DNA from 4 places in the Peribacillus aracenensis genome. Region 3 is predicted to be linked to each of the others. Evidence: riboswitches for the same ligand, from Rfam matches in the RefSeq annotation. Region 3 holds a riboswitch; each other region holds the start of a gene.
What was found. Region 3 has a riboswitch for S-adenosylmethionine ahead of metK (methionine adenosyltransferase). Riboswitches for the same ligand answer to the same signal wherever they lie in the genome.
Positions count from the first base shown of each region.

Region 1: it holds a riboswitch for S-adenosylmethionine, as region 3 does, so the genes downstream of both, N0M92_RS00820 (Fur-regulated basic protein FbpA) here and metK (methionine adenosyltransferase) in region 3, are expected to answer to the same signal.
Region 2: it holds a riboswitch for S-adenosylmethionine, as region 3 does, so the genes downstream of both, N0M92_RS11015 (methionine ABC transporter ATP-binding protein) here and metK (methionine adenosyltransferase) in region 3, are expected to answer to the same signal.
Region 4: it holds a riboswitch for S-adenosylmethionine, as region 3 does, so the genes downstream of both, mtnW (2,3-diketo-5-methylthiopentyl-1-phosphate enolase) here and metK (methionine adenosyltransferase) in region 3, are expected to answer to the same signal.

Region 1 covers NZ_JANZMJ010000001.1:157,970-166,075, forward strand. Annotated here, with positions in the region: gene N0M92_RS00785 (aldehyde dehydrogenase family protein) at 1-488, opposite strand, end outside; gene N0M92_RS00790 (MFS transporter) at 759-1,964, shown strand; gene thiE (thiamine phosphate synthase) at 2,232-2,864, opposite strand; gene thiM (hydroxyethylthiazole kinase) at 2,845-3,660, opposite strand; gene thiD (bifunctional hydroxymethylpyrimidine kinase/phosphomethylpyrimidine kinase) at 3,657-4,463, opposite strand; gene thiW (energy coupling factor transporter S component ThiW) at 4,432-4,953, opposite strand; gene tenA (thiaminase II) at 4,957-5,646, opposite strand; TPP riboswitch at 5,737-5,842, opposite strand; SAM riboswitch class I at 6,001-6,105, shown strand; gene N0M92_RS00820 (Fur-regulated basic protein FbpA) at 6,282-6,470, shown strand; gene N0M92_RS00825 (aspartyl-phosphate phosphatase Spo0E family protein) at 6,724-6,918, shown strand; gene N0M92_RS00830 (GNAT family N-acetyltransferase) at 6,987-7,493, opposite strand; gene N0M92_RS00835 (GDSL-type esterase/lipase family protein) at 7,711-8,106, shown strand, end outside.
Region 2 covers NZ_JANZMJ010000008.1:159,360-167,465, reverse strand. Annotated here, with positions in the region: gene N0M92_RS11020 (O-acetylhomoserine aminocarboxypropyltransferase/cysteine synthase family protein) at 1-1,147, shown strand, start outside; SAM riboswitch class I at 1,265-1,377, shown strand; gene N0M92_RS11015 (methionine ABC transporter ATP-binding protein) at 1,531-2,565, shown strand; gene N0M92_RS11010 (methionine ABC transporter permease) at 2,558-3,226, shown strand; gene N0M92_RS11005 (MetQ/NlpA family ABC transporter substrate-binding protein) at 3,242-4,078, shown strand; gene sufC (Fe-S cluster assembly ATPase SufC) at 4,834-5,619, shown strand; gene sufD (Fe-S cluster assembly protein SufD) at 5,635-6,936, shown strand; gene N0M92_RS10990 (cysteine desulfurase) at 6,936-8,106, shown strand, end outside.
Region 3 covers NZ_JANZMJ010000005.1:191,801-199,906, forward strand. Annotated here, with positions in the region: gene N0M92_RS07855 (class I SAM-dependent methyltransferase) at 1-369, shown strand, start outside; gene N0M92_RS07860 (hypothetical protein) at 506-901, shown strand; gene N0M92_RS07865 (alpha/beta hydrolase) at 970-1,773, opposite strand; gene N0M92_RS07870 (gamma carbonic anhydrase) at 1,984-2,502, shown strand; gene N0M92_RS07875 (hypothetical protein) at 2,853-3,005, opposite strand; gene metK (methionine adenosyltransferase) at 3,145-4,338, opposite strand; SAM riboswitch class I at 4,503-4,664, opposite strand; gene pckA (phosphoenolpyruvate carboxykinase (ATP)) at 5,095-6,681, shown strand; gene N0M92_RS07890 (nucleotide sugar dehydrogenase) at 7,067-8,106, opposite strand, start outside.
Region 4 covers NZ_JANZMJ010000033.1:399-7,648, reverse strand. Annotated here, with positions in the region: gene N0M92_RS23495 (carbon-nitrogen family hydrolase) at 1-402, opposite strand, end outside; gene N0M92_RS23490 (pyridoxal phosphate-dependent aminotransferase) at 502-1,674, shown strand; SAM riboswitch class I at 1,808-1,959, shown strand; gene mtnW (2,3-diketo-5-methylthiopentyl-1-phosphate enolase) at 2,065-3,297, shown strand; gene N0M92_RS23480 (2-hydroxy-3-keto-5-methylthiopentenyl-1-phosphate phosphatase) at 3,303-3,962, shown strand; gene N0M92_RS23475 (methylthioribulose 1-phosphate dehydratase) at 3,959-4,588, shown strand; gene N0M92_RS23470 (cupin domain-containing protein) at 4,613-5,146, shown strand; gene N0M92_RS23465 (CobW family GTP-binding protein) at 5,584-6,510, shown strand; gene N0M92_RS23460 (DUF2188 domain-containing protein) at 6,577-6,744, shown strand; gene N0M92_RS23455 (DNA alkylation repair protein) at 6,781-7,023, opposite strand; gene N0M92_RS23450 (hypothetical protein) at 7,133-7,250, shown strand, end outside.

The sequences.
Region 1 (8,106 bases), on a different contig from region 3:
TGGCCGACAACACCAACCGCCTCGTGTTTTGTGTAGTTAAAGTAATTTCCGCTTACCGGAATGGTCTGTCCGACAATCTTGGTGGACCAGCCGGCAAAATATCTCATATGTTCTATAGCTAAAGGAATGTCGGCATTGGTAGTTTCACTGATTGGTTTACCATTATCCAACGTTTCCAATTGAGCAAGTTCGGTTTTATTTTCTTCCATTAAATCGGCAAGTTTATACATTAGCCTACTGCGTGAAGCCGCGCTCATTCTTGACCAAGGCCCCTCATCGAATGCTTTGCGTGCAGCTTTGACGGCTAAGTCGATATCTTCTTTATCAGCTTCATAAACATCGGCAAGTTTTTGTCCTGTAGCAGGATTAGGTGTGGAGAAGGTTTTTTTTGAAGCACTTTCTACAAACTGACCATTAATATAGAGCTTTTTTGGTCCTGTTAAAAATTTTTGCAGCTTTCCACTTACTTCTAACGTTAGATTTGTCATAATTACCCTCCTGAATAAAGTGATTATCTTGGGCAGAACATGATGACTTATTGTTAACGCTATGATTTATGCCAATTTTTATGATAAATGAAAAAAAGGGAATATTCAATCTATATCATTCGACATAATATTCAAGATTTCTTCATCATAAAAAAATGAAGTATTATTTTGTCATGACATGTGTAAATACTATAGCAAAAATGAAAGTTAATAGTTAAAATGAATAAGGATAAAATAACAAGAAGGTCTAAAGTTCTTCAGGAGGAATATATGGGAAATGATGCGAAAATGATATCGCAACGTAAGATACTAGGTGTTGCGGGTCTTGGATGGATGTTCGATGCACTTGATGTCGGTATGCTTTCTTTCATCATTGTTGCTTTGAAACAGGACTGGAACTTAACCAGTGAACAGGTTGGCTGGATTGGGAGCATAAACTCTATCGGAATGGCTGTAGGAGCCGTATTCTTTGGTGCGATGGCTGACAGGGTCGGACGGAAGAATGTCTTTATCATTACATTATTATTGTTTTCAATCGCAAGTGGCCTGTCTGCAGCAGTCAGTACACTCAGTTTGTTCTTGATATTGCGATTTTTGATTGGCATGGGACTTGGAGGAGAACTTCCGGTTGCCTCGACATTGGTTTCTGAGAGTGTTGAAGCAAGTAAAAGGGGAAGGGTTGTCGTCCTTCTTGAAAGTTTTTGGGCGGTTGGCTGGATTTTGGCAGCACTCATCTCCTATTTCATCATTCCGGCTTATGGTTGGCGCGTTGCATTGTTATTGAGCGCAGTTCCAGCTTTATATGCGCTGTATCTGCGCTTGAAACTGCCGGATTCACCGAAGTATACGGAACTAGAAAAAAAGCAGAGGCCATCTGTATTAAGCAATATGAAAAGTGTCTGGAAAAAGGAATACTCCCGTCAGACCCTTGTATTGTGGATCCTATGGTTTTGCGTGGTCTTTTCTTATTATGGGATGTTTTTATGGCTGCCAAGTGTGATGGTCCTAAAAGGCTTCAGCATGATTCAAAGCTTTGAATACGTTTTGATCATGACGCTTGCACAGCTTCCGGGCTATTTTTCAGCTGCATGGCTGATAGAGAAGATGGGACGTAAATTCGTTTTGATCACATACTTAATTGGAACGGCCGTCAGTGCCTTTTTCTTTGGGTCATCAGAGGGGCTGGCACTGCTGATAGTTTCTGGGATGTTCCTATCTTTCTTCAACCTGGGGGCGTGGGGTGCACTATATGCATATACACCTGAGCAGTATCCAACAGCAGTTCGTGGTACTGGTGCTGGGTTAGCTGCAGGGATCGGGAGGATTGGCGGTGTCCTGGGTCCGTTGCTTGTAGGGTATTTAGTTGCAGCAGACACCCCGATATCCTCGATTTTCACCATTTTTACAATCGCTATACTAGTGGGTGCGATTGCCGTAGCTTTTGGGAAGGAAACAAAGAATACCGTTTTGACATGAACAAAAGGAAGGGGACTGTAATCAGTCCCCTCTTTTCATTAGGCTGTTTTCGCATACTTTGTTGCTATTTACCAAGTAAAGCGGTGTGGTTGATTTCCCCTCCAGATGCTCGCTTTCCGCGGGGCGGGCGGTGAGCCTCCTCGGCGTAAACGCCTGTGGGGTCTCACCTGTCCCGCTGCTCCCCGCAGGGGTCTCGCACTTGCGCTCCAATCAACCTTAAATCGTTTAGTTTTTAAAAACAACAATCTTTACGAAAATAGCCTTTCATTAAGTGAAGTCTTTTATGATTTTTAAAAGGGATTCGGAGGCGCTCTTCGGACTTTCTGCATTCATGATCGCCGATACGACAGCGGTACCTGATAGCCCGCTATCAGAAAGAGCGGATATGTTATCTGCAGTGATACCCCCGATGGCTACGGCGGGAATGGATACGCTGCGGCAAATTTGCTCCAGATCCCCAATGGCCATGAGGGTTGCATCTTGTTTGGTCTTTGTAGGGAAAACGGAACCGACTCCGATATAGTCTGCTCCATTTCGTTCGGCTTCGTGAGCTTCTTCAAGAGTGGAGACAGATACTCCGACAATCATATCTTCAGGAACCATTTGTTTGACGACAGTCAGTGGAAGGTCATCTTGCCCAATATGAATTCCGTCCGCTGCAACCGCAAGTGCTATATCCACCCGGTCGTTGATGATAAGGGGAATGGAAAACTCGTTCAATAACTGTTTCAATGCAGAAGCTTTTTTATAAAAGGAAAGGGATGAATTGTTTTTCTCCCTAAGTTGTACGATCGAGACTCCTCCTGAAACCGATTCTGCAATGATTTTGGTCAATTTTTCCAATGCTATGGACTCTTCCGTAACTAAATACAAGCTTAAATCAATTTGGGACTTCTTCATTCATTTTCACCTCATGCATCCAGATTTCCTTATCCATTCTTGATATTGCATCGATTAATCGCACACGAAACGTTCCTGTTCCTTCATCTTTTTGAAGGTTTGCAGCAGCTAGTTCCCCTGAAATGCTCATGGTTGAGATTCCGGCAATTGCCGCAGAATAGAAATCGTCGGTGACTCCTGAAAAAGTGCCGATAAGAGCGGTGGACATGCAGCCGGTACCTGTAACATTAGTTAAAAGAAGGTTTCCATTGTCGATGATGGATGTATGTTTTCCGTCGCTGACCGCATCCTTTGCTCCGCTGACCACGACGATGCTATTCAATTTATTAGCTGCTTGTGCAGCCAGCTCTGCATGGCTAATCGCTAGTTCCCCCGAATCCACCCCGCGTGTAACGGTATCCCCACCCATCAATGAAAGGATCTCACTCGCATTCCCGCGAATGATTTGGAAAGTAACCTTACTAAGGAGCCCTTTGACCTGCTCTGTACGATAGGGGGTGGCACCAACTCCCACCGGGTCCAAAATGACCGGGATATCCATGGTATTTGCCGTCTTACCGGCAATCTCCATTGCTTCCAAGGCTTTATCATCAATCGTACCGAAATTCAAAACCAATGCATCTGCTAATTTGACCATATCCGCCACTTCTCTTGGGCTCGAAGTCATTACTGGTGAACCACCGATGGCAAGGGTGGCATTTGCACAGTCGTTGACCGTAACAAAGTTGGTGATTTGGTGAATGAGTGGTTTTCTTTCTTTTACCTTCACGAATAAATCGGCTGCAGAAACCTTCATATTAATTCACTCCGTTCTTTTTTTGAAAATGAATGAAAATGATGGACAGGTCCATGACCTTTACCGATTGAAAAGCTATTGCGTATCGCTTCAGAAATATAGGTCTTGGCCTTTTCGATCGACTCTTGCAATGGCAGCCCATTTGCCAGGTTTGATGTAATGGCGGATGATAGGGTACAGCCCGTGCCATGAGTGTTCTTTGTATGGATGCGCTCTCCCTCGATCCATTGGAAGTCAGTCCCATCATAAAAAAGATCATTTGGATTTCCTGCTGCATGGCCTCCTTTAAGTAAAACGGCTTTGGGACCCATTTCTTGTATAGAAATGCATGCTTTGTAGAAATCTTGTTCCGTTCGAATCGACAAGCCAGTAAGTACTTCCGCTTCCGGTACATTAGGGGTTACAAGTGTTGCAAGCGGAAGCAAATCCATTTTTAAGGCAGAGACAGCCTTTTCGTCGAGCAAATGATGACCGCTTTTGGAAATCATGACAGGGTCAAGGATAACGATGGCAGGCAAGAAGGTTTTAAGGGACGCAGCGACAGTTTCCACGATTTCTTTTGATCCAAGCATGCCTATTTTTACTGCATCGACAGGAATATCTTCAAAGATAGCTGCAATTTGATCTGATATGATTGCTGTTTCAATTGGCTGTACTGAACGGACTTCCATTGTATTTTGTGCGGTTACGGCTGTGATGGCAGACATTCCAAAGACACCATGTGCAGAAAATGTTTTTAAATCCGCTTGTATTCCTGCGCCGCCCCCTGAATCAGAGCCTGCGATGGTTAATGCTGTTTTCATAAAAAAACCCCTTCATATAAGTATTTTTTAGAAGTATTTTAAGTAATATGAATGCTAAAATCGCACCAGCGAATGAACTGAGCATAAAAGCCGGTAAAAAACCAAAAAGAGCAGCTTTTTCCCCCAATAGTAGGAGGGCAAGTGGATAACAGGCTAGGGAACCGAGAATACCGGTCCCGATCACTTCCCCTAAACAGGCAAATTTTAAGCTTTGTGTTTTTCGGTAAAGGATGGCAGCCAAAAGTGCACCGATCATGCTACCGGGAAAGGCGAAAATTGAACCGGTACCAGACATGTTTCTAATGATGGAAACTAAAAAAGCTTGTGTCACTGCATAAGCTGGCCCCAATAGAACGGCCGTCAGGACATTTGCCAGATGCTGAATAGGAAAGACCTTTGCAAATCCTGCAGGAATGAAAATAAATGAACTGGTCAGCGTTGTAATAGCCGTGATCATGGCAGTCAACGTCAGTTTCTTGACAGGATTCATCATCTACAGCGGCCAATCTTGCTCATTATGAACCATATCCCAAAATAAATATTCATATCGGGAAGTAACCAAAAAGTGCTTTTCTAATCTAAGAAGTTCCTTTTCTGGCATGCCTTCCGTCAATTCTTCCAACAAAGCGATCAGCCATTTATGTGCTTCCCCGAATTCAGGAGATGAATAGGACCTTATCCAATCTGCGTAGCGATTGTTTTCCAATGCTGCTCCATTTTGTTCTTTTAGTAGCAAACCGATTTCATAATAATCCCAAGCGCAGGGCAGGAGACAGGCGATCAAGTCTGCCAAAGTCCCATGCTGAGCTGCATTTAGCATATAGCCTGTATAGGCTAGAGTCGTTGGAGTAGGTTCTGTATCTTCCAATTCCTTGGAAGTGATCCCGAATTCGGAAGCATAATGCCGATGAATATCCATTTCCACTTGAAGGGTTTCATTTAAAATACTCGCAAACTTTGCCATGGTTTCGATGTTATGAGCTTTGATTACACCTAAAGCAAAGAGCTTGGAATAATCCATGAGATAGATATAGTCCTGCTTCAGATAATAGGCAAATTTCTTTTCAGGAAGCGTACCATTTCCAATTGCCTGGACGAAGGGATGTGAATGGTTCCTTTTCCAAATCTCTTTTGACCGTGCATGTAGTCTATCACTGAATGTTTCTAATTTAACATTCTCCATTGTTCATCCTCCTTTAGAATGGATCCCTTTGTTCATGAAAAAACCCCGTTCCTGAATACGGAACGGGGTAGATGGATATAGTCTGAAAATGGACGATATCATCCACTTCCCTCCGCCGGTATGAGCCGGTTCAGGTTCAAAGGGTCCGGAACTAATTCCATCTCAGTCTTAAAAAAAGACTCCCCTAGTGGTGTGAATTGTATGTAATTACTGACATCATATCAGAAAGACAAGAAAATGCAACCTACATTTAAAAGAGGGACCATTTTATGTCCAGGAAAAAAGGGAGAACCAGGTAATTGACTTTTGATGGTTATTAGGATAAAATCATGTCTACATCATTTATATATCGATTTCTTATCCAGAGAGGTGGAGGGACTTGGCCCAAAGAAACCTCGGCAGCGGACCCGTTTTGGGAACTGTGCTAAATCCAACAAGCATATGCTTGGAAGATAAGAAGAGCCGTACGGACACTGTCAGCCTCTTCTTGAATTAGAAGGGGCTTTTATTTTTGGGAAATAACGTTTAGTGACATAATAGAAAAGGTATATATAATTTGGTGAAAATAAAACAAGTTGATAAAGTTTAGCTAACTAGAAGCAGGCTCTAGGATGACTAGGAAAGGAGCCATTTACATGGCAGAATTATTTAAGAGGATCGAACAGAGGAAGGCAAAGCTTATTGAAGAGTTATTGGCCAATGGAGTATACAAAACCTCTGATGAAAGGCATCTTTATGATGCCCCATTAAAAGTACTTGAAGATGAATATAAGATTGTTATAAATAAACCAAATACCGAGTCACCTTCTGAATGGATGACATAGTAAACGATGGACTATAGTTTGGGTTCTTGGATAAGAGATATGATGTAAGCATTCACAGTCTACACTAGTGGATGCTTTTTTGCGTTTAATAGAAAATGACACAAAATATACATAATTACAGGATTAATAGTCATTTTGTCACATTTATCCTTTAAAATAACACATTTAATTTCCGAAAAATAGTTGATTTTAACTAGTAGATTCATTATGATGAAAGTGTAAAAAAATTGAATAAATGGGAGGTGGCTATATAATGCCTTGCCTTAAGGTAACTATAGAAAAAATAGAAGAGAAAAGAAAAGAAATGATCAACTTGGCAGCAATTTACGGCTTATCAAGTCTGCTAACTGTTCAAGCCAGTCAAGAATTGGATACGCTATTAAATGCGTTAACAAGTAAAAGAGATTGTGAACATTTTTACCTCCAGAAAGCATATAGGTATTTTTAAATTAGCCAATTCGCACTCGATTAATATGAAAAAGCTACTGCTCAAGGCAATAGCTCTAAAGAATGATATTACATATCGACACGTTTACCAAGAATGAGCAAATCCCGCTCGATCCCATCCAACTCGGCAACTTGAGGTAAATGTGCCCATTCTTCAAACCCGAATTTGGAAAAAAGCTTAAGGCTTGGTGTATTGTGGGCGAAAATGAAACCCAATAGAGTCTTAACACCTAATTTTGGACTCCATTCAATTGCCTTTTGAATCGAAATTTGTCCGATTCCTTTTCCCCGGAAATAATCATCTATATAAATGCTGATTTCGGCAGTGGATTTATATGCCGGTCTGCCATAGAAGGATTGAAAGCTCATCCATCCAGCAGTTTTCCCTTCTATAGTAATGATAAATAGCGGTCTACTTTCTGAATGATGTTCCTCAAACCATTTAACCCTCGATTGGACGGATACAGGCTCCGTATCTGCCGTGACCATTCTTGAAGCAATTGTTGAATTATATATTTCAACAATTCTGGGCAGATCGGATAGTCCTGCCTCTCTAAACTCTATGAGCTCTTCCATGATTTAAACTCCTAACTATCATTTATTCAATCTCCAGAATGAAGGGTAATCCCATATTTTGTTTAAGGGATGGTGAATGACACCCAATTCATTGAAAGTTTTATATTATCATACACTCTTGAATCTTTATCTGACAATTTTTTTATGTTAAGACTGTAGATTTTTGGGGTATGTAAAAGATTAAATACTTCTAGTAAAGAGACAAGAGGAGAACCAAATGAAAAAATTGGCAGGTTTATTGATTATAGTACTCGTTATATGTTTTGCTGCGTATGAATTTCAGGCCTCGGAGTCGGAAGAGGTGCAAAGGGTGATGGCTTTTGGAGATTCATTAACCTATGGAAAAGGGGATAAGGATGGGGAAGGATATATAGAAGGCCTTGAGGATGAATTGAATAATCCGCAATCGGAACAAAAAGTGAGTTTTTGGAATTACGGTATAAAAGGCCAGGAAACGGATGGGGTGATGAAACAGCTTGATGATTACCGCATTAAAACGAAACTTGATGAAGCCGATACTTTCATCGTTTTTATTGGAACGAATGACTTGATCAATAGTAACGGAGGGGACTTGGAGAAAATAAGTGACCGAAAAATCATTGAAGGAAAACGG
Region 2 (8,106 bases), on a different contig from region 3:
ATATACACGGCTTCATAATCCCACGGTCAGCGTTTTTGAGGAAAGAATGGCCTTATTGGAAGGTGGCATCGGCGGATTGGCAACAGCAAGCGGAATGGCTGCCATCTCACTTTCAATCCTGAACATTGCCGCTGCAGGTGATGAGATTGTTTCAGCCTCTACATTATATGGCGGTACGTATAACCTTTTTGAAAATACTCTTCCTAAATATGGGATCAAAGTGAAGTTCGTTTCTCCCGATGATCCTGAAAATTTCAAAAGGGCGATTACGCCAAGAACTAAAGCCATTTTTGCCGAAACGATCGGTAATCCAAGTTTGAGGGTGCTTGATATTGAAGCGGTAGCGAAAATCGCCCATGAAGCCGGCATACCTTTAATCATCGATAATACCTTTGCAACACCATATCTTTGCAGACCAATTGATTTTGGCGCGGACATCGTCATCCATTCCGCTACAAAATGGCTTCTGGGAAATGGAACGACACTAGGCGGTGTCATCGTGGATGGAGGGAAGTTCGATTGGAACTCGCCAAACTACCCTGGCTTCACGGAGCCTGACCCAAGTTACGACGGTCTTGTATACGCCGAGGCAGTTGGACCTGCCGCATTCATAACGAAAGCCCGAGTCCAGTTACTTCGTGATTTAGGCCCTGCGCTAAGTGCCCAAAGTGCATTCCAGTTTACGCTTGGACTTGAAACGCTGCATGTAAGGATGAAAGAGCATCTATCAAACACCAAGTCTGTCATTGAATATTTAAAAAACCATCCTGCCGTGACTTGGGTTTCGCATCCTGGTGATGAGGATCATCCCGATAAGGCCCTTGCGGATAAATATTTGCCTAAGGGAGCTGGATCTGTCGTGACTTTTGGAATACAAGGTAATCGCGAAGCTGGGGCAAAACTTATCAATTCGGTGGAATTATGGTCCCATGTGGCGAATGTAGGGGATGCGAAGAGCTTGATCATCCACCCAGCCAGTACGACCCATCAACAATTGAATGAGGCGGGTCTTGCGAAAGCGGGTGTAAGTGCCGATCAAGTCCGTTTATCAATTGGGATTGAAAATGTAGACGACTTAATAGAAGATTTAGAGCAGGCAATTGAAAAAGCGACGAATATCGTCTCCTTGACTTCCAAAACGCTTTAAGCAAAGTTCCTGTTCATCCTTGAACTAGAAATAATATACATTGCGCTCCTTTTTTATCTATGATAAAATTTCTCCATACTAAAGAACTTAATGATGTACAAATATTCTATATATTAGCTCTTATCAAGAGAGGTGGAGGGATGTGCCCGATGAAACCCGGCAACCGACAAGGAGATTTCCTTGGAAAGGTGCCAATTCACACAAAGTTTAATTACTTTGGAAGATGAGAGAAAGGCCTGTTTCTTCACCTGCCTTTCTGCTCATGCAGAAAGGTTTTTTCAGTTTTAATGGGGAAAACATGTGCATGATATGAGAAACAGACTAATAATGTAAAGAAATCAACTAAGTTCATAGGTTTTATTGGATAAAAGAGGTGAGGATTAATGATTACATTGACGAAAGTCAGTAAGCTGTTCCGAACAGGAAAAGGAAACAGTGAGACGATCAAGGCTGTAAATAATGTGAATGTTGAAATAAATAAAGGCGAGATTTTCGGTATCATCGGTTACAGTGGAGCGGGGAAAAGTACTTTGATCAGAATGCTCAATGGATTGGAAACTCCTACAGAGGGATCCGTTGTGGTGGCTGAGAAGGAGATTTCAAAAATTAAAGGGGCTCAGCTCCGTAAGGCCCGTCAAGAAATCAGCATGATTTTCCAACATTTCAATCTATTATGGTCAAGGACCGTTCAGGATAATATTTCTTTCCCATTGGAAATTGCTGGTGTTTCTAAAGCGGAACGGACCAAGCGTGTGAACGAATTGATCAAGTTAGTCGGACTGGAAGGCAGGGAAAAGGCCTATCCTTCACAATTAAGCGGAGGGCAAAAGCAAAGGGTGGGCATAGCGAGGGCTCTGGCAAATGACCCTAAAGTGCTGCTGTGTGATGAAGCGACATCTGCCTTGGATCCACAGACTACCGACTCCATACTCGAATTGCTTGTTGACATCAATCAGCGCCTAGGATTGACGATCGTCTTGATAACACATGAAATGCATGTAATACGTAAAATCTGTCATCGCGTCGCCGTGATGGAAAACGGGCAAGTTGTTGAACAGGGTCCTGTCCTGGATGTTTTCAAGAATCCTAAAGAACAAATGACAAAGCGTTTCGTGCAGCAGGTAACTGAACCAGAAGAAACGAAAGAAACGATGGACCATTTGCTCGAACGTTATCCTGCAGGCAAAGTGATTCAATTGACCTTTGTAGGTGATCATGCAGAAAGCCCGTTGATCACCAAGCTTGTACGTAACTTCGAGTTGGATGTCAATATCGTTCAAGGTAAGATATCCCAAACAAGAAGCGGTTCATATGGAACATTGTTTATCCATCTTGATGGCACTGAGGATGAAATGCTCCGCGCAATCGAATTCATTAAAGCACAGCAGGTAGGCGTGGAGGTGATTACTCATGCTTGAAGAATTATTGCCGAATGTTGATTGGGAAGACATTATTGAAGCAACGAAAGAAACGCTTTACATGACAAGCGTCTCTGTAGTGGCAACCTTTTTTATAGGCATAATATTAGGATTGATCCTGTTCCTGACAGGGAAGGGTAATATGTGGGAAAACCGGGTAGTCAACGGGGTCATGAGTGCAGTCGTTAATATATTCCGTTCCATTCCCTTTCTTATTTTGATCGTGCTGCTCATTCCTTTCACTAAAGCACTTGTCGGATCCATGATCGGAGAGAACGCTGCACTGCCGGCACTTATTATCGGTTCCGCCCCATTTTATGCGCGTATGGTTGAAATCGGCCTTCGTGAAATCGATAAAGGTGTAATTGAAGCCGCTAAATCCATGGGGGCAAAAACGAGCACGATCATTTGGAAGGTCCTTCTTCCAGAGTCGATGCCTGCCCTTATTTCCGGGATTACGGTAACATCGATTGCATTGGTTGGATATACCGCAATGGCCGGGGTCATCGGCGCAGGCGGACTTGGTAATCTAGCCTTTTTGGACGGCTATCAAAGAAATCATAATGACGTTACGCTTGTGGCGACTATCGTTATTCTAATTATCGTCTTCATAATTCAAATTATTGGAGATGTGATTACATCTAAATTGGATAAAAGATAAAGGGAGATGAATAGGATGAAAAAGTTTTTAGGCTTTGCATTAATTTTAGTGTTATCTATCGCTTTAGCTGCTTGTGGAAGTGAAAAGGATAAAAGCGGCAGCGATACGGAAAAAGAATCGAAGAAATTGGTTGTAGGGGCATCCAATGTTCCGCATGCTGAAATCCTTGAAGAAGCTAAGCCGCTTCTTAAAGAAAAAGGAATCGATTTGGAAATCGAAACATTCCAGGACTATGTTTTACCGAATAAGGCGTTGAATGATAAGGAATTGGATGCCAACTATTTTCAACACATACCTTTCTTAGAGTCGGCAATTAAAGAGAATGGATATGATTTCGTCAATGCGGGCGGGATTCACATCGAGCCTATCGGTTTATATTCACAAAAATATAAAAGCATCGATAAACTTCCTGATGGAGCAACGATCATTTTAAGCAGCTCTGTCGCTGACCATGGGCGTGCTTTATCACTGTTGGAAAAGAATGGCCTCATCAAGTTGAAAGAGGGCGTCGATAAAACGACAGCTACAACGAAAGACATCATTGAAAATAAGAAAAACCTTAAATTCGACGCTGAATATGAAGCGGCATTACTTCCAAAAATCTATGAAAGCGGCGAAGGCGATGCAGTTTTGATCAATTCTAACTATGCAATCGACGCTGGCTTGGACCCATTGAAAGATTCAATTGCGATTGAAGATTCCGAATCACCTTATGTGAATGTCATCGCTGTAAACAAAGGCGATGAAAATAAAGAAGAGATCAAAGCGCTTGTAGAAGTGTTGCATTCTAAAAAAATTCAAGATTTCATCCTTAAGGAATACAAAGGTGCGGTTGTACCGGCGGATAAATAATTCAAGAATGGCGGCCTGATTTAATTCAGGCCGTTTTTTTATGTTTAATAATGAAAGTGAAGGGTATAGAGGTAATGAAGGCATTAAAATGATACACAAATTTGAAAGGATGGTTCACTATCAATACTCTGGATTTAAATGTAACAAGCGAAATGGAAAAGGCGATGCAGTCTTCACATGGGATTGGCTACAGTGAGTACAGTAGAAACTTAGACCTCCGTATCGAGGTTGAGAAAGAACGGGATAGGGAACATGTAAAGTGCAATAAAATGGTCCAGAACCTACAACGCAAAATTCACGGATAAGCATATAAAAGAGTTCTTTAAAAGATCGGTCTGTAGAGGTAAAATGGAAAGTGGTCCATAAATAAGGGTTGCCTTATTGGATAAACTTACATAGTGCCTGACAGTCCGATTTTTTCTTTTTAAAGCGGAACGTTCATACCTTGCAATCGAATTCTTTGAGCATATATTAATAAGGATGAAGATTTGCTGAATAATAAGATAATTTTAACAAAAACTAAAATAAGTATAGATATGCAGTAAACAGGCCATATCTGTTAGTATTGTAAGAATAGGACGGGTTTTAAACATGGCGGAAGTGAAAACCCCTATCTATTTAGTTGATTCCAAATTGGATTTGTTATAAAATTGGAATGAGAATAAAGTGAGAATGCTTTTACGTAAAATTACAGTATAGAAAGTAATCCTTACTTTCTGGTAATAAAATTGGAATTAGTTCACGGAGGTATTATTATGTCAGCTTCTACATTAACGGTTAAAGATCTTCACGTATCAATTGAAGGCAAAGAGATTTTAAAAGGGGTAAACCTTGAAGTCAAAGGTGGAGAAATCCATGCGATCATGGGACCAAATGGAACTGGTAAATCCACTTTATCATCAGCGATCATGGGTCACCCTAAATATGAAGTGACTAGCGGAAGCATCACATTCGATGGCGAAGATGTATTGGAAATGGAAGTAGACGAGCGCGCTCGTGTCGGCCTATTCCTAGCTATGCAATATCCAAGTGAAATCAGCGGTGTTACAAATGCTGACTTCTTGCGTTCTTCCATTAATGCACGCCGTGAAGAAGGCGATGAGATTTCATTGATGAAATTCATCCGTCAAATGGACCAAAAAATGGAGTTCCTTGAAATGGATGAAGATATGGCGCAACGCTATTTGAATGAAGGATTCTCAGGCGGAGAGAAAAAACGTAACGAGATTCTTCAATTAATGATGATCCAACCTAAAATTGCAATCTTGGATGAAATTGATTCAGGTCTAGATATCGATGCACTTAAAGTCGTTTCAAAAGGAATCAACGAAATGCGCGGAGAAGACTTTGGATGCTTGATCATCACTCACTACCAACGTCTATTAAATTACATCACTCCTGATTTTGTACATGTTATGATGCAAGGACGTGTCGTTAAATCAGGCGGTCCTGAACTTGCTGCCCGCTTGGAAGCGGAAGGTTATGACTGGATTAAACAAGAATTGGGCATTGAAGACGAAACTGTTGGCGAAGAAGCGTAAGTAGGAGGATTTGCAATGACTACAGAAACGAAATTACCGTTTGAACAAGAGGATATAAGCTCCTATTCAACTAAAAATAATGATCCAGCTTGGTTATCCGAGCTTCGGATTCAAGCGTTTTCTGAATTAGAAAAGCTCCCGATGCCAAAGCCGGATAAAACGAAAATCGATAAATGGAATTTTACTTCTTTCCAGACTCATACAGTTGAAAGTGAAGCTTTTGCTTCTTTAGAGGAGCTTCCGGAAGAAATTAAATCCATCGTTGAAGAAAATGAAAACTTATACATTCAACGCAATAATACGCCGGCACATATCAATCTGTCAGCAAATGTGAAAGAACAAGGCGTCATTTTCACGGATATTTTAACAGCGGCTCGCGACCATGCTGAGCTCGTGCAAAAATATTTCATGAAAGACGGCGTTAAGATAGATGAACATCGTTTAACGGCGCTTCATGCTGCATTAGTTAATGGGGGAGCATTCCTTTATGTTCCGAAAAATGTAGAAATCAAAGAGCCGATCCAGTCGGTATTCCTATTGGATAATCCAGATGCTACACTTTTCAACCATGTCTTGATCGTAGCGGAAGATAATAGCTCTGTCACATATGTAGAGAACTACTTCTCAAGCGTTGAGTCTAACGAAGGGGTTGCCAACATCGTAACGGAGGTATTTGCAAATGCGAATGCCAAAGTGGAGTACGGAGCGGTCGATACCCTTTCTAAAGGCTTCACGACGTACGTTAACCGCCGTGGGGTGGCAGGACGTGACGCTCGTATTGAGTGGGCACTTGGCATGATGAACGATGGAAATACGATATCGGATAATACAACATATCTAATGGGCGATGGCTCTCACGGTGATACTAAATCCGTTGTAGTCGGACGCGGGGAACAAAAACAGAACTTTACGACAGCGATCATTCATTATGGCAAACGCTCTGAGGGCTATATCCTTAAGCACGGTGTCATGAAAGACGCTGCATCCTCCATTTTTAATGGAATTGGGAAAATAGAGCATGGCGCTACAAAGTCAAATGCCGAACAAGAATCACGCGTATTGATGTTAAGTGAAAAAGCACGCGGAGATGCCAATCCAATCCTCTTGATTGATGAAGATGATGTAACGGCTGGCCATGCTGCTTCCGTCGGTCGTGTCGACCCGCTTCAACTGTATTATTTAATGAGCCGTGGTATTACTAAGAAAGAAGCAGAAAGACTTGTCATTCACGGATTCTTGGCCCCTGTTGTTAACCAGCTTCCAATTGAGGGAGTTAAAAAACAATTAGTAGCGGTCATTGAAAGGAAAGTACAGTAATGAACCCATACGAAATTCGTAAGCTTTTTCCGATATTAGATCAAGAAGTCAATGGTCAGCCATTAGTTTATTTAGATAGTGCTGCAACCTCTCAAAAACCGGCTGCAGTGATTGAAGCGATTGAGCAATATTACCGCGGATACAACTCGAATGTTCACCGCGGGGTGCATACACTTGGAACAAAAGCTACGGATGCGTATGAAGGTGCACGTGAAAAGGTACGTAAATTCATTAATGCTTCTTCTACAGAAGAAATCATCTTTACAAGAGGCACAACGACTTCTTTAAATACTGTAGCAAGAAGTTACGGTGGTGCAAATATTAAAGAGGGTGACGAAATCGTCATCTCCTACATGGAGCATCACAGTAATATCATTCCGTGGCAGCAGCTTGCCAAAGAAAAAGGCGCTGTACTGAAGTATATTCCGCTTCAAGAGGATTGCACGATTTCCCTTGATGATGTTAGGGCAACGATTACAGACGCAACGAAAATCGTTTCCATCATGCAGGTTTCGAATGTACTTGGTGTCATCAATCCTGTGAAGGAAATCGCGAAAATTGCCCATGAACACGGTGCTGTAATGGTAGTCGACGGGGCGCAAAGCACGCCGCACCTAAAAGTCGATGTCCGTGATCTGGATTGTGATTTCTTTGCCTTCTCAGGTCATAAAATGGTCGGTCCAACAGGTATCGGCGTATTATATGGCAAAAAAGAACTTCTGGAAAAAATGGAGCCGATTGAATTCGGCGGAGAGATGATTGATTTTGTAGGTTTACAAGAGTCTACATGGAAAGAACTCCCGTGGAAATTCGAAGGCGGTACCCCGATCATTGCCGGCGCCATCGGCCTTGGTGCTGCAATTGATTTCTTGGAAGAAATCGGCTTGGATAATATTGAACGGCATGAACATAAGCTTGCCGCTTATGCAATGGAAAAAATGTCAGCAGTCGAAGGGCTGACCATATTCGGTCCTAAAGATGCAGAAAAGCGTGCGGGTGTAATAACCTTTAATATTAATGACGTACATCCACATGATGTCGCTACCGTTCTTGATGCAGATGGAATTGCTGTCCGCGCCGGTCATCATTGCGCACAGCCATTAATGAAATGGTTGGACGTATCATCGACGGCAAGAGCAAGTTTCTATCTATATAACACGGAAGAAGATA
Region 3 (8,106 bases):
AATTTACAAGAGCGCTGCACCCTCATTCACGATGGGCATGAACATGTAAGCAAATACATCAAGAATGAACATTCCGGAAAGATCACAGGTGCCATTTTCAACCTAGGCTACCTTCCTGGCGGAGACAAATCAATCATTACCCAAGCCGATACGACAATATCAGCCATTGAACAGCTGTTCGAACTGATGGCGCCTGAAGGCATCATCATCCTCGTCATTTACCATGGTCATCCGGGGGGATCGGAAGAACGGGATGCATTGATGGATTACGTAGAGAACTTCCCTCAACAGAAAGCCCATATCCTGAAATACGGGTTCATCAACCAAGCAAACAATCCACCATTCATTGTCGCGATTGAAAAAAGATGATGACTTTTGACACCGTTCGCCACGAACGGTGTTTTTTCAATCCCAACTCGCAGCAGCAGAATTACCAATCATAACTTTTTGAATTTTTCGTCTATAATGATTATAATGATAGAAAATAGATAAGAGGGTGCAGAAAATGGAACATTTGCCTACTTCATTACTGACGGATATATTGACTGAAAAAATCAAAAGGGATTCAAATGAGCAATACGGGGATTTTGTCAGCTCGCTTAACTCGTTGACAGAAAAACAAAAAACCATGGACGACCTCAAACAATTCGATCATCATTTTGATAAGTTCCTGCCACAGCTCGATTTAATGATTTCCACCCAAAACCATGAATCGATCATGAATATGAAAGCGACTCTTTTGGACCTATTCGCCAATGACTTGACCTTCAAATCCATTTATCTTCTATCGACCGCATTATCCAATAAAAAAGAACTTACACATTTAAACCAATTTATGTATCCGGTTACTTTCTGGGCACCGGTCATCAAATCGAATGAAATGCTTAAAAACGCAGGCTGAACCAAATAAAAAAAGCTGCCGAGATTACATTCGGCAGCTTTTTCATTTATCGTGAAAGTATGTACTGATCAAACGACATACCCTAATATCTTTAAACGGTTTTCAACAAAACTCAGCGCATATTGAAATACATCATCTCTCTCTGGTTCATTGAAGATTTCATGATAAAGCTTCGGCCATTCCTTATATTGCTTTTCACTGGCCAAGTTATAATTAAACCACTCACGAACCGCCTTCTTATTCACGATTCGGTCATCTCCGCCCTGCATGACCAAAAGCGGCACATCCTGAAATTCAGGAATCTCTTCAAAAGCATCCTTCATGGCCTGTGCGAGCTCGCGATACCAGCGGATCGAAACCTTCGTGATATATAATGTATCGTTTCTATCGGATTCACGGATTTCCGCACTTCTCGTCGCCATTTCAGGTGTCAATCCGGAATCTACCCTGAACATAGGCGTCACGATGTTCAAACCATGCGAGATGGTTGTAAGGAACTTCCGCGGCTTCGTCACGAGGCCCAAGCATGGAGAAGAAAGAATCACCCCTGCAATGTCCCATTCCTCTTCCTGAAGAAGGCGTATCGAAATCAAACCGCCCATGCTGTGTCCAAGCAAAAAGACCGGCAACGAATATTCGTAAGCCTCTTCTATCCAGCTTTTCACTTCGTCCAAATACTCATCAAAGGAATCGATATGTCCCCGGTAGGCGCGAGTTGTCATACCCTGCCCAGGAAGGTCGCCCATGACGACATGGTATCCAGCTGAAAGCCACATTTGTGTTACCCACTTATAACGTCCGTGATGTTCCATTGCCCCATGAATGATGACAATGACTCCTTTTGCGTCTCCTTCTGTCTCCCATTTCCACATTCGAAATCCCCCTTTCGCTTTTCACTTGTTGTGTACGATTCATGATAGTCAAAATAATATATATAAATTATAACCATATTCGTGATTTTCGACAAAAAAGAAATCTAACAAGTTGTACATTGCTATTATAAATAGCCAAGTGTATTTACATACGGTATATTAAAATAATACATAAAAACATTCACTTCGGAAAGGAAATGATTGAAATTGATTATTTATCCGTATAAAGGCAAAGAACCTGAAATCGCTGAAAGCGCTTATATCGCTGAGAATGCTGTCGTGACAGGTGATGTCAAAATCGGCGACGAAACATCCATTTGGTTCAATTCCGTCATTCGCGGTGATGTATCCCCAACCATCATCGGGAAAAAAGTCAGTATACAGGATAACAGCATCCTGCACCAAAGCCCAAATAATCCATTGATCATCGAGGATGAAGTGACCATTGGCCATCAGGTCATTTTACATAGCTGTAAAATCCGCAAAGGAGCTTTGATCGGCATGGGATCGATCGTGCTAGATGAAGCCGAAATCGGCGAAGGGGCCTTCATCGGTGCCGGCAGTCTCGTTCCCCAAGGTAAAGTCATTCCACCGAACATGCTGGCATTCGGACGTCCAGCTAAAGTCATTCGCGAAATCAACGAAGAAGACCGCCAGGATATGGAACGCATCGTACGTGAATACGCCGAAAAAGGACAATACTATAAAACGGCTGAACGAATAAAGTAACGCACGACCAATTGACTGAAAGTTACGAGTATTATACTGTAACTCACCAGTAAACGTTACAAACTTACGAGTAAACTGCTCTAACTCACGAGTAATTGCTCTGACTCACGAGTAAACTGCTCTAACTCACGAGTAATTGCTACTAACTCACGAGTAAAACGCTCTAACTCATGAGTAATTGCTACTAACATGAGTAAATTGCTCTAATTCACGAGTAAACTGCTCTAATTCACGAGTATACTGCTCTAACTCACGAGTATACTGCTCTAACTCACGAGTAAACTGCACTAACTCACGAGTAAAACGCTCTAACTCACGAGTATACTGCTCTAATTCACGAGTAAATTGCTCTAACTTACGAGTAAATGCCCTAACTCACGAGTAAAACGCTCTAACTCACGAGTAATTGCTACTAATTCACGAGTAAATTGCTCTAACTTACGAGTAATTGCTACTAACTCACGAGTAAACTGCTCTAACTTACGAGTAGTTGACCCAAACAAACTTGTAAACGCCCCTGACTCACGCGTATTGCACGTAAGTTGAATTTTTTTGGGATTTCTTGAATTATTCCCGCTGACGGCAAAATTAATCCATAAAAAAGGTGCCCCGCTAATTGCGGGACACCCTTTTTTATATGGATTACGCTTGTGCTTTTAATGTTTCTGCTTTGTCCGTGCGTTCCCATGGAAGATCGACATCTGTACGGCCAAAGTGTCCGTAGGCAGCTGTTTGTTTGTAGATCGGGCGACGAAGGTCAAGCATTTTGATGATACCTGCTGGACGAAGGTCGAAGTTAGCGCGAACTAGGTCAACAAGGACTTCTTCGCTAACTGTACCAGTTCCGAACGTATCAATTGAGATAGATACTGGCTCTGCAACACCAATTGCGTAGGCCAATTGAACTTCCGCTTTGTCGGCAAGGCCGGCTGCCACGATGTTTTTCGCAACATAACGAGCAGCGTATGCAGCAGAACGGTCAACTTTAGTAGCATCCTTACCAGAGAATGCACCGCCGCCGTGGCGAGCGTATCCGCCGTAAGTATCAACGATGATTTTACGTCCAGTAAGACCAGCATCCCCTTGAGGTCCGCCAATTACGAAACGGCCAGTCGGGTTGATGAAGTACTTAGTATCGGCATCGATCAATTCAGCTGGAACGACTGCTTCGATCACATGTTCTTTTAGATCGGCTTGAATTTGTTCAAGCGTAATTTCTGCATCATGCTGTGTAGAGATAACGATCGTATCTACACGTACAGGAACGTTATTTTCATCATATTCCACAGTTACCTGTGTTTTACCATCAGGGCGCAGGTAAGCAAGAGTTTCATCTTTACGGACTTGAGCCAAGCGGAATGAAAGTTTATGCGCCAATGAAATCGGAAGCGGCATAAGCTCTTCTGTTTCATTACAAGCAAATCCGAACATAAGACCTTGGTCCCCTGCACCGATTGCATCGATTTCTTCCTCTGACATGTTTCCTTCACGAGCTTCCAATGCTTTATCGACACCAGCTGCGATATCGGCAGACTGCTCATCAATGGAACTCAACACGGCACAAGTTTCAGCATCGAAACCGTATTTCGCACGTGTGTAGCCAATTCCTTTAATCGTATCACGAACGATACGCGGAATATCTACGTAAGCGGAGGTTGTAATTTCACCGGCAACAAGTACAAGACCTGTAGTTACGCTAGTTTCACACGCAACACGTGCATTTGCATCCTTAGCTAGGATAGCATCTAAAATGGAATCTGAAATCTGATCACAAATTTTGTCCGGATGGCCCTCTGTAACAGATTCAGAAGTAAATAGACGTTTCTTTGACATCATATTTCCTCCTTGGAAGTTAGTATGTTGCAGGCAAAAGCCTGAATTTTACGGAACTCGTTTCCCTCATTAGTTTCAACTATAGACACAGAATTACTTATTAAAAAACACAAAAACCTTCCCTGGCAAATGAGGAAAGGTTTAACATTCTGTCTTCTATCCTTTCACTCTTATCGTTCAAGGGTTTTTACCTTGCTCAGGTTAGCACCATCACCACTATTCCTTGAAGACCTTCGCTTTATTTTCGGCGATCGATCTTGGAGTCAAGTTCATTATGGCAGGTTGCTGGGTTTCAAAGGGCCTGTCCCTCCACCAACTCGGGATAAGAGAATCCGTACAATTTAAGATATTATCGTATCTGGCTGGAACTTGTCAATGCTTTTCTAAAAAGATGATATCCATCCAGAATGGCGTTCATTTGAAAAAACATGTTGTTGCAACGTCCTAGAAGGGCTTACAATGCAAAATACGAATAGAAATGTTGTAAATTGCCATTAATAATAAAGGAATGAGCATCCGAAAAGGAACGACATCCTGACTTTCCCTTTAGCCATATATTGCTTACTTACTTCCTATTAAAATAAAATTATCTTCATGAAAGTTTATGCGGTAATCCTGAATCGGTTCCTGCCGGATGAAAATGATTAACGCAACCAACTGAAAATAATCACAAATTAAAAGAAATAGTATAGACTAATTAAATGAATGTGTTATACTAATTGTAATCTAAAAACTTAAACAAAGGAAGGTACCTCATATATGAATTCTGTAGACGTTTCTAATGAGTTACACCAATTATTAACAGGAAACAATGTGCAAACTCAACTTTCAGTTCCTCAATTGGTCGAAAAAGTATTAAGCAGAAATGAAGGCGTTCTAACATCAACCGGTGCGGTAAAAGCTGAAACTGGCAAATATACAGGTCGTTCACCTAAAGATAAATATATCGTTGAAGAAGCATCAGTTAAAGATAAAATCGATTGGGGTCCAGTGAACCAGCCAATTTCCGAAGATGTATTCAATAAACTATATAATAAAGTAGTTGACTACCTAAAAGCAAAAGAAGAGATTTTTGTTTTTAAAGGTTTCGCTGGTGCAGATGAATCATCACGTCTTCCGATCCGTGTTGTTAATGAATATGCTTGGCATAACCTTTTCGCCCATACTTTGTTCATCCGTCCAAACGAAGAGGAATTGAGAGGTCACGAAGCTGAATTCACAATCCTTTCTGCACCTAACTTCAAAGCAGACCCGGAAGTTGACGGAACTACATCCGAAACTTTCATCATCGTTTCATTTGAACGCCGTACCATCCTGATCGGCGGAACGGAATATGCAGGAGAAATGAAAAAATCGATCTTCTCGATCATGAACTACTTACTTCCAGAGGCTGGAATCCTTCCAATGCATTGCTCTGCTAACGTAGGACGTGAAGGGGACGTCGCTTTATTCTTCGGTCTGTCCGGTACAGGCAAAACGACTTTGTCTGCAGACACGAGCCGTAAACTGATTGGCGATGACGAGCACGGCTGGTCTTCTAACGGCGTATTCAACATCGAAGGCGGCTGCTATGCGAAAACGATCAACCTTTCACGTGAAAAAGAACCACAAATTTTCGATGCGATCCGTTTCGGTGCCGTACTGGAAAATGTTGTTGTTGATCCGGATACACGTGAAGCGAACTATGATGACAGTTCATTGACTGAAAACACTCGTGCTGCTTACCAAATGCAAGCGATCGATAACATCGTGAACCCAAGTATTGCAGGACATCCAAATACAATCATTTTCTTGACAGCTGATGCTTCAGGCGTTCTGCCTCCAATCAGCAAGCTTTCCAAAGAACAGGCAATGTTCCACTTCCTAAGCGGATACACTAGTAAATTGGCTGGTACTGAAAGAGGCGTAACTTCACCGGAAGCTACATTCTCCACTTGCTTCGGTTCACCATTCTTACCGCTTCCAGCTACACGCTATGCCGAGATGCTTGGTGATAAAATCGACGAGCACAATGCAAAGGTATACCTTGTCAACACTGGATGGACTGGCGGTGCATATGGAACTGGAAGCCGTATGAAACTTGCTTACACCCGTGCAATGGTACAAGCTGCACTTGAAGGTGAATTAGCGAACATCGAAACGATCAAAGATGATATCTTCGGTTTGGATATCCCGCTTCATGTTCCTGGTGTTCCTGATGAAGTGCTTCAACCAATCAAGACTTGGGCAGATCCTGCAGCTTATAAAGAAGCAGCAACAGACCTTGCCGCTCAATTCCGTGCAAACTTCAAGAAATTCAAAAGCGTTCCAAGTGAGATCGAAGAACTTGGCGGACCGACAGCTTAATAAATTTTACACAAAAGGATCAAGCTCTTGCTTGGTCCTTTCAGTTTGTCGACAAGAAAGTATCTCTTCCCGAACCGAACCAAGACTATGTTTTTCTTTATTAAGCAAAATAGGGCGAAAAATGGCGTCTACGGTCGTATATAGTGCTGGACAGGGCGAAAAACGGCGCTTGCTTGCTGTCGAATAACTGGCTTCCCAAGCCCCCGCCGGATGCCCGCTGCGAGAGGCTTGGCAGACACAGACAGTCTCGGCGGAAAGGATTGTTTCTACAATCTGTCTGAAAGGACCAAGCTCTTGCATGGTCCTTTTCTTCATTGGAAAAAGGGCACTGTCATAGACAGCGCCGCCTTTATCCTTATTCCATTAACGATGTTTGTCCAAGTTTTTAGATGATCGCTTTATTCCTGGCTTTTTTCATGGACATCGTTTTGTATTCATATATATTGCCCAGGTTGGCCACCGGGACATCTGTTTTAGTTGCATCAATGCAATTGCGTGTATCCAAAATCAATTTATTGCTCATGAGATTCGCTAGCTTATCATAGTCCATCTGTTTAAATTCATCATGGTCAGTCAAGACAAGTATCAAGTCGGCATCATTTACAGCGTCTTCGACAGATACGACTGGCATCTTTCCGGATTGGACATGCGGGTCATGCAAGGCTACATCCATGTTGTCCATCCCCATCAGGATATTGACGACATCAATGGCGGGACTTTCTCGAATATCATCTACATTTCCTTTGTATGCAAGACCGAAAACGGCGACTTTTGGATTCCGGATCCCCTCTAGCATCATCCTTACGGAATTAACGATGTAATAAGGCATCGATACATTGGTATCACGGGCCAATTTAATGATTCTCGCATACTCTGGTGCCTTTGCAACGATGAAATATGGATCGACCGCTAAACAATGGCCGCCAACGCCTGGCCCAGGTTGGTGTATATTCACACGAGGGTGTTTGTTCGCCATCGATATGACATCCAAAACATTGATGTCAAGCTCGAAACAGATTTTCGTCAGCTCATTCGCAAGGGCGATATTGACATCCCTGAAGGTGTTTTCCATCAGTTTGGACATTTCAGCCGTTTTCGCATCCGTCTGAATGATCTCCCCTTGAACGAAGGTTTTATAAACAAGGCTTCCTTTATATGAGCATGTTTCCGTGATGCCTCCGACGATACGGTTATTATGAACCAACTCTTCAAGAATCCTTCCAGGTAAAACACGTTCCGGACAATGAACGAGGAAAATGTCTTTTCCGATGGTAAGGCCCGTCCTCTCGATCATCGGTTTAATATGATCATCCATGCTTCTCGGCGCTATCGTCGATTCGATAATGATGACATTCCCTTTTTTGATAAAAGGAAGAATGTTGGAGGTTGCATCCATGACATGAGTTAAATCACAAGATTGATGTA
Region 4 (7,250 bases), on a different contig from region 3:
AAATAAACCATCTTTTTCTCCTGGCTGCAGGAAATGATGTTCATCCATTAACTGAAATAAGTGAAGCTTATCATATTCTTTAATGAGATTCCCATGTTTATCGATGATGATCATCGTGTTATAGATTCCCTTGCTTGTCTTTTTCGCGATGGAACCGCCTATGATGTGAATCTGGTGTTTTTGTGCCTGTGTTTTTAAAAATTCAATCGTTTTTTCTGCCTCCTGATCAGCAATCTCATTTAACCTGGTCAAGTCGTATCCTGTTGTCCAAAGCTCCGGTAAAATGACGATATCGGGTTCTGACCGTGTTGCTTTTTCCAACCATTGTTCTGCAACCTGAAAATTGATATCCGGTTGACCAAAGGCTATATCCATTTGAATACAAGCTATTTTCCATTTCATCGATTAAAACCTCCACATGTAAAAAATGCTTTACAAGACTATGATAAACATATATCATTTGTGACTAGAATTTCAAGAAATTTCAGAGAAGGTGTATAAATGTTGCAATTCGAAAAATCCGGCCAGCTTCAGGACCTGCCCAAGCAGTTTTTTGCTTCACTAGTCGCAAAAGTCAATGCAATCACGGAGCAAGGACATGATGTCATTAATTTAGGCCAGGGAAACCCTGATCAGCCGACGCCAGAACATATCGTGAAAAGTTTGCAGTCGGCTGCTGAAAAAACGATTAATCATAAATATTCGCCATTCCGGGGACATCAATATTTGAAAGATGCTGCCGCCGTCTTTTATGAACGAGAATACGGTGTCAAGCTGGATCCGAATAGCGAAGTGGCGATTCTCTTCGGGGGGAAGGCAGGTCTTGTCGAACTGCCGCAGTGTTTATTGAATCCAGGTGATACAATCCTTGTTCCAGATCCCGGCTATCCCGATTATCTTTCCGGAGTTGTTTTAGCCCGGGCAAAGACCGAACTCATGCCTCTGACAGAAGAAAATGATTTTCTTCCGAAATATGATGACATACATAAAGAAGTACTTGATAAAGCCAAAATGATGTTCTTGAACTATCCGAATAATCCCACAGGTGCTTCTGCAACTGATAGTTTCTTTGATGAAACCGTCTCCTTCGCAAAAGAGCATTCCATTTGTGTGGTCCACGATTTCGCTTATGGCGCGATCGGATTCGACGGAAAAAAACCGATAAGCTTTCTCCAATCGGAGGGAGCGAAGGATGTAGGAATAGAAATATACACACTATCGAAAACATACAATATGGCAGGATGGAGAGTAGGCTTCGCAGTGGGGAATAAGAGTGTAATAGAAGCTCTTGAACTATTACAAGACCATCTTTATGTGAGTCTTTTCCCGGCGATACAAGAAGCTGCGGCAAGTGCTTTGCTTGATTCGCAGAGCTGTGTAGAGCAGTTAGTGCAGATGTACGAAGGTCGAAGGAATGTTTTCATTGAGGGATTGAGGGCAATCGGCTGGGATGTCAAAGCGCCTGCGGCATCGTTTTTTGCCTGGCTCAAGGTACCTAAAGGTTTTACGTCAGAGAGTTTTGCAGACTATTTATTAGCGCATGCCCACGTAGCTGTTGCCGCAGGGAATGGATTCGGTGAATTTGGCGAAGGTTACGTCAGGGTAGGGCTGCTGACCTCGGAAGAACGGCTTGAAGAGGCTGTGGAACGAATACGTACATTAAACTTATTTTAACGATGGATTGAGGTATCCGACTTATTCACCGTTAAAATAGTTAAAACTTATTGACAAAGTAGGGATTACCTGTCAGAATACAAAATAAATTCTTAATCTTTCGATACTTGAATGCAATTTATATATCAGCGTTTTCTTATTTTGAGCAGGTGGAGGGACTAGCCCTATGAAGCCCAGCAACCGACCGTAATTCCATTGTAAAATGGGGCGGAATTCTTCGCCGGATTTCCTGAAATCCACAAGGCACGGTGCTAATTCTTGCAGCCAATGGCTGGGAGATAAGAAGATGGCTTTTTAAAGCCTCTTCTTTATGAAGGGGCTTTTGCCATTTTGAGACCATTTCAGTTTAATGACATCGAGAGTTTACTAACGTGTTATAGGAGTGATCAGATGAGCGAGATAGTCGCTACTTATTTAATTCATGACTTCACTGGAAATCATGAGAAAAAAGCAGAGAGCATTGCCCTAGGTTTGACTGTCGGGACATGGACGGACCTGCCACATTTAGTCCAGAAACAACTGGAAAAACATAAGGGGCGCGTTGTATCGGTGACACCACTTTTGGAAGAAGAGAGGGCAAACAGCTACTTTAATCGTAAAGTATACCGTTCGCTTATTAAAATTGCCTATCCGGCAGGGAATTTTTCCCTTGATTTACCTGCAATCCTCACGACTGTCTTCGGCAAACTTTCATTGGACGGAGAAATAAAACTCATAGACCTGGATTTTGTCGGTGATATTCAAAACGCTTTTCCCGGACCGCAATTTGGCATTGGAGGCATAAGGGAAAAGATTGGCGTATTTAACCGTCCTCTGGTGATGAGCATCTTTAAAGGTGTATTAGGAAGAGACCTGGCATTCCATAATGAGCAACTGAGGCAACAAGCATTAGGGGGCGTCGACCTAGTTAAAGATGATGAGATCCTCTTCGACCAGGAACTGACTCCATTTTTCGATAGAATAAAAACGGGAAAAAGAATATTGAATGAAGTCCATGAAACCACTGGCCACCGTACTTTATATGCTGTCAATCTATCAGGGAAAACATTTGAATTACTGGATAAGGCAGAGCAGGCGGCTGAAGCAGGGGCAGATGCTTTATTGTTCAACGTTCATACATATGGTTTGGATGTATTGCAGGCCTTGAGTGAACATGATCGTATCAAGTTGCCGATCATGGCGCACCCCGCCTATAGCGGGGCATTGGCAGCTTCATCATTTTACGGGATCGGCTATCCATTATTACTTGGTAAATTAGTAAGGTTATCAGGTGCGGATTTATCTTTGTTCCCATCCCCTTATGGAAATGTCGCACTGGAAAAAAAGGAGACCTTGGCGATTGCTGAAGCTCTGACAAAGGATGAACTTTCATGGAAAAAAGCCTTCCCTGTTCCTTCTGCAGGCATTCATCCGGGCATGGTTCCGGACCTGATCAAGGATTTTGGGCTCGATAGCGTGATTAATGCTGGAGGGGGAGTTCACGGGCACCCCGACGGAGCAGAAGGCGGGGCCAAGGCTTTCCGTTCTGCTGTGGAAGCCGTTCTAGCAGGAAAGGATCTATCTGAAGCGGCTGCTGAGGAAGAAACGCTAAAAAAAGCTCTTGTGTTATGGGGAGGCCTATAAGAATAATGAAACCGATCATCTTTTGTGACTTTGACGGAACGATCACCAACACGGATAATATCATTTCCATCATGAAAAAATTTGCTCCTCCGGAATGGGAAGCGTTGAAAGACGATGTCCTTCAGCAAAAAATCAGTATATCTTCAGGAGTTGGGGAGATGTTTTCACTGCTTGATAGTGGCTTGAAGGATGATATCATCCAATATGTAAGAAATACGGCCGGCATTCGTCCTGGGTTTTATGAATTCGTTGAGTATACGAAACAAGCCAACATCCCTTTATATATAGTAAGCGGGGGAATGGATTTTTTCATTGCACCGCTTTTAAATGATATCTTGCCAACAGAGTCCGTTTATTGCAACCATGCATTTTTTGATAAGGAAAAGATTTATATTGAGTGGCCGCATGATTGTGATGATCAATGTAATAATGATTGCGGTTGCTGCAAGCCATCCATTATGAGGGAAATAGCGGGTGCGGAAAGTTTTAAATTCGTTATTGGAGATTCAGTAACGGATTTTGAAGCGGCCAAACAGGCCGATTTTGTCATAGCCCGTGACATACTGCTTGAAAAATGCGAAAGGGAAGGAATTCCACATCAAGGATTTGAAACATTTTTTGATGTAATTGACATTTTAAAGCGGCAGGAGGCGGTTAAAGCGTGAACAATCATTCTAAAGAATGGCGGGAGTTGGCAGATATTAAAGCTGAACTGGCCGAAAGGGATTGGTTTATGGGAACGAGCGGGAACTTGTCCATCCGCGAGCCCAAAAGCGCTTTCTTCTATATTACGGCAAGCGGTAAGGATAAAAGGAAGCAAACGGATTCGGACTTTTTACTGGTGGATTTAAAAGGAAAACCAGTTGAAGAAACGAACCTAAGACCATCGGCCGAAACTTTACTTCATACAGTCATTTACCGGAAAACCAATGCGAACTGTGTACTCCATGTCCATACTGTTGAAAATAATGTGATATCAGAATTGTACGGAGATGAAGGCCAGGTTTCCTTCCGTAACCATGAAATCATTAAAGCGACCGATCGATGGGAGGAGGATTCGGAGCTTCGGATTCCAATCATATATAATCACGCTGACATTCCGTTGTTATCTGATAAGTTTAAGCTACATGTCGAAGCAGACTCTGGCGCCGTGCTGATTCGCAATCATGGCATTACGGTTTGGGGTAAAAGCGGACTCGAAGCAAAAAGAATACTTGAAGCTTGCGAATTTTTATTTCAATACCAACTATTGCTTAATCAACAAAAGGCGTTTGCAGTTTCTTTAAGATAAACACTCATAGAGGAGGAATGAATGATGGCGACGATCAGATTCCATGAAACAAACGAGGTTCTTGAAAACGGTGAACAGGTAAAAGGATTTTTAGAAACACAAGGGGTTATTTATGAACAATGGGACATTTCTAAATTACCGGCCCATCTTGTGGAAAAATACGATCTAACAGATGCTGACAAGGAGGAAATCCTTGTAACATTCCAATCAGAGATAGCGGAAATCTCTGAAAGAAGAGGTTATAAAGCGCATGATATCATCACATTATCAGATGCAAATCCGAACTTGGATCAAATGCTTGAAAACTTTAAGCAGGAACATCACCATGAAGATGATGAAGTGCGTTTCATAGCAGGTGGTACTAGTATCTTCGCCATAGAAGGCAATGATAAACAGTGGTTTGATGTACGTCTTAATCCAGGAGATCTTATTAGTGTACCAGAATCAACAAGACATTATTTCACACTCGCAGAAGATCGGAAAACTGTTGCTGTCCGTATTTTCGTTACAGCGGCAGGATGGGTGCCGATTTACGAAAAAGACGAAGTTCAAGCATAATCATTGTTGCAAAACCAGCTTACGGGCTGGTTTCTGTTTGCAGACAAAAGGGAAGACGGAAAGGTCTCACCTAACCTTGATTTTTTAAAAAAACATGATTAATCCTTTATGGTTTTTCTATTTTTCAGGAAAGAAATCTCGCAAGATTGAAGAAATTTGCGACACTCCAGCCGAATAGCTGGCTAGCCGAGATTCCACAGATGCTTGCGCCGATGAGGCCTGTCAGACAGTCGGCGGAAAGAGAGCGGATTTCTGAAATCGACTGGACGTTTTTAAATAAAAAACTACAGTCGAACTCGCTTTTCTTCGAATTTGTCTATGTTTGAAACCAGCTTACGGGCTGTTTTTTTTATGTCGATCCGGCAAGTGCTTTAGTAAGATAAGTATGATAAAATTTAATGGAATCGAATTTACCCGGATCATAGGAGCAGATAAGAATGAAAACAACCGAAGTGTACATATTGGGCGGCTTTCTCGGCAGCGGGAAAACGACGCTTCTTCGAAATATTTTAAAACAGGAAAGTGAAGCGGGTAGAAAAGTGGCCGTGCTGTTAAATGAGCTCGGCAGTGTATCGGTTGACAGCGGACTCATTGGTGATGGAGTGCCTCTTAAGGAGCTGTTTGACGGGTGCATTTGCTGCACAATTCAAGATAAACTGGAGGTTCAGCTTCATGAATTGCTAACGGAAAATGAACTGGATGCGGTTTATATTGAAACGACGGGCGCAGCTCATCCAGTTGAAGTATTGGATGGCATCATGTCGCCGATCTTCGCCAAAAGGCTGGAGTATAAAGGGATTATCACTGTCGTCGATTTATTAAGGTGGCGCGATCGGGAGGAACTGTCTCCACAGCTTCGGCAGTTGCTTGCCGAGCAAATCCACCATGCCGATTTCATATTATTGAATAAAGTGGATTTGGTAAGTGAGATGGATGCCGCACAGCTGATATATACGATACAAGCGCTGAATCCGGATGCTGTATGTTTATTGACGGAGTATGCAGCCGTATCCTTGGCATCATTGCAGCAAATGCAAAGAAAACGGCATAATGGCCATCAAAAGCTTGATGTACAGGACCATTTGCATTTAACTGCAGTCGTTCATACATTCGAAGGTGCCGTGGCACAAACCGACTTTGAAGAGTGGCTTAGGGCTCTGCCGGAAACGGTCTATCGGATGAAAGGATACATTTCCTTTACACATTCACAATACCCCCATTTATTCCAATACTCATACGGAATGCCAATGTATATGAATGAAATGATGAAAATGCCATTGAATATCGTCATGATCGGGGAAAAGTTGGATAAGGAAATGTTGATCGGTCAGTTGAAAGCTTTGGAATTGAAAGCTGCCCGATAAAAGTTTACCGCCCATTAAAGAAGGGAAACATAAAAAGGAGACATTCTTATCAAGGAGGCGGTTTTAGTGCCATGGAATAAGGACGATTACCCAAACTCGATGAAGAATCTAGATAAAGATGTAAGGGAAAAGGCTATAGAAATCGCCAATGCATTATTGGATGAAGGATATGAGGATGGAAAAGCCATTCCAATCGCCATAGACCGAGCTAAGATGTCGGTAGGAAAAGATTGAAAAAATGGTCAGACCCACAAATGGGTCTGACCATTTTTATTGTTGCATTCCAAAGGCGGCAAATGTCTTTTCGTCTTCTATCAATCCGCAAGCAGCACATTGAACCCGAACTTCAGGACCATTATAGGCTAGATGGAATGGCTGAAGGTCATCGTTCGAATATTGTTCAATGATCTCACCTGACTGCGGATCCTTTTTAATGGGGGTTGCTACTTGCTGAATGAGATTGAAGCGAGATTTATTTGTCCGGCAATTCGGGCAGCGGTATACTTGAGACATTGTACTCACTCCTTTTTTGAATTTTTAAAAGCGTGATCGTATTATTAAGATAGTCTTTACAAACTTGAACATTAATATGTATAAATTAGTAATGGATGGAAGGGATAACATGAAAGAAAATGTCAGGCAAGAAGAATTACTGATGGCTTATTTAAGCATATGGAACAATCGTAAGGTGATCGATGGAGGTGGAAGGGAAGTGTTGGCGGAACTCATCCGTCGTGAGC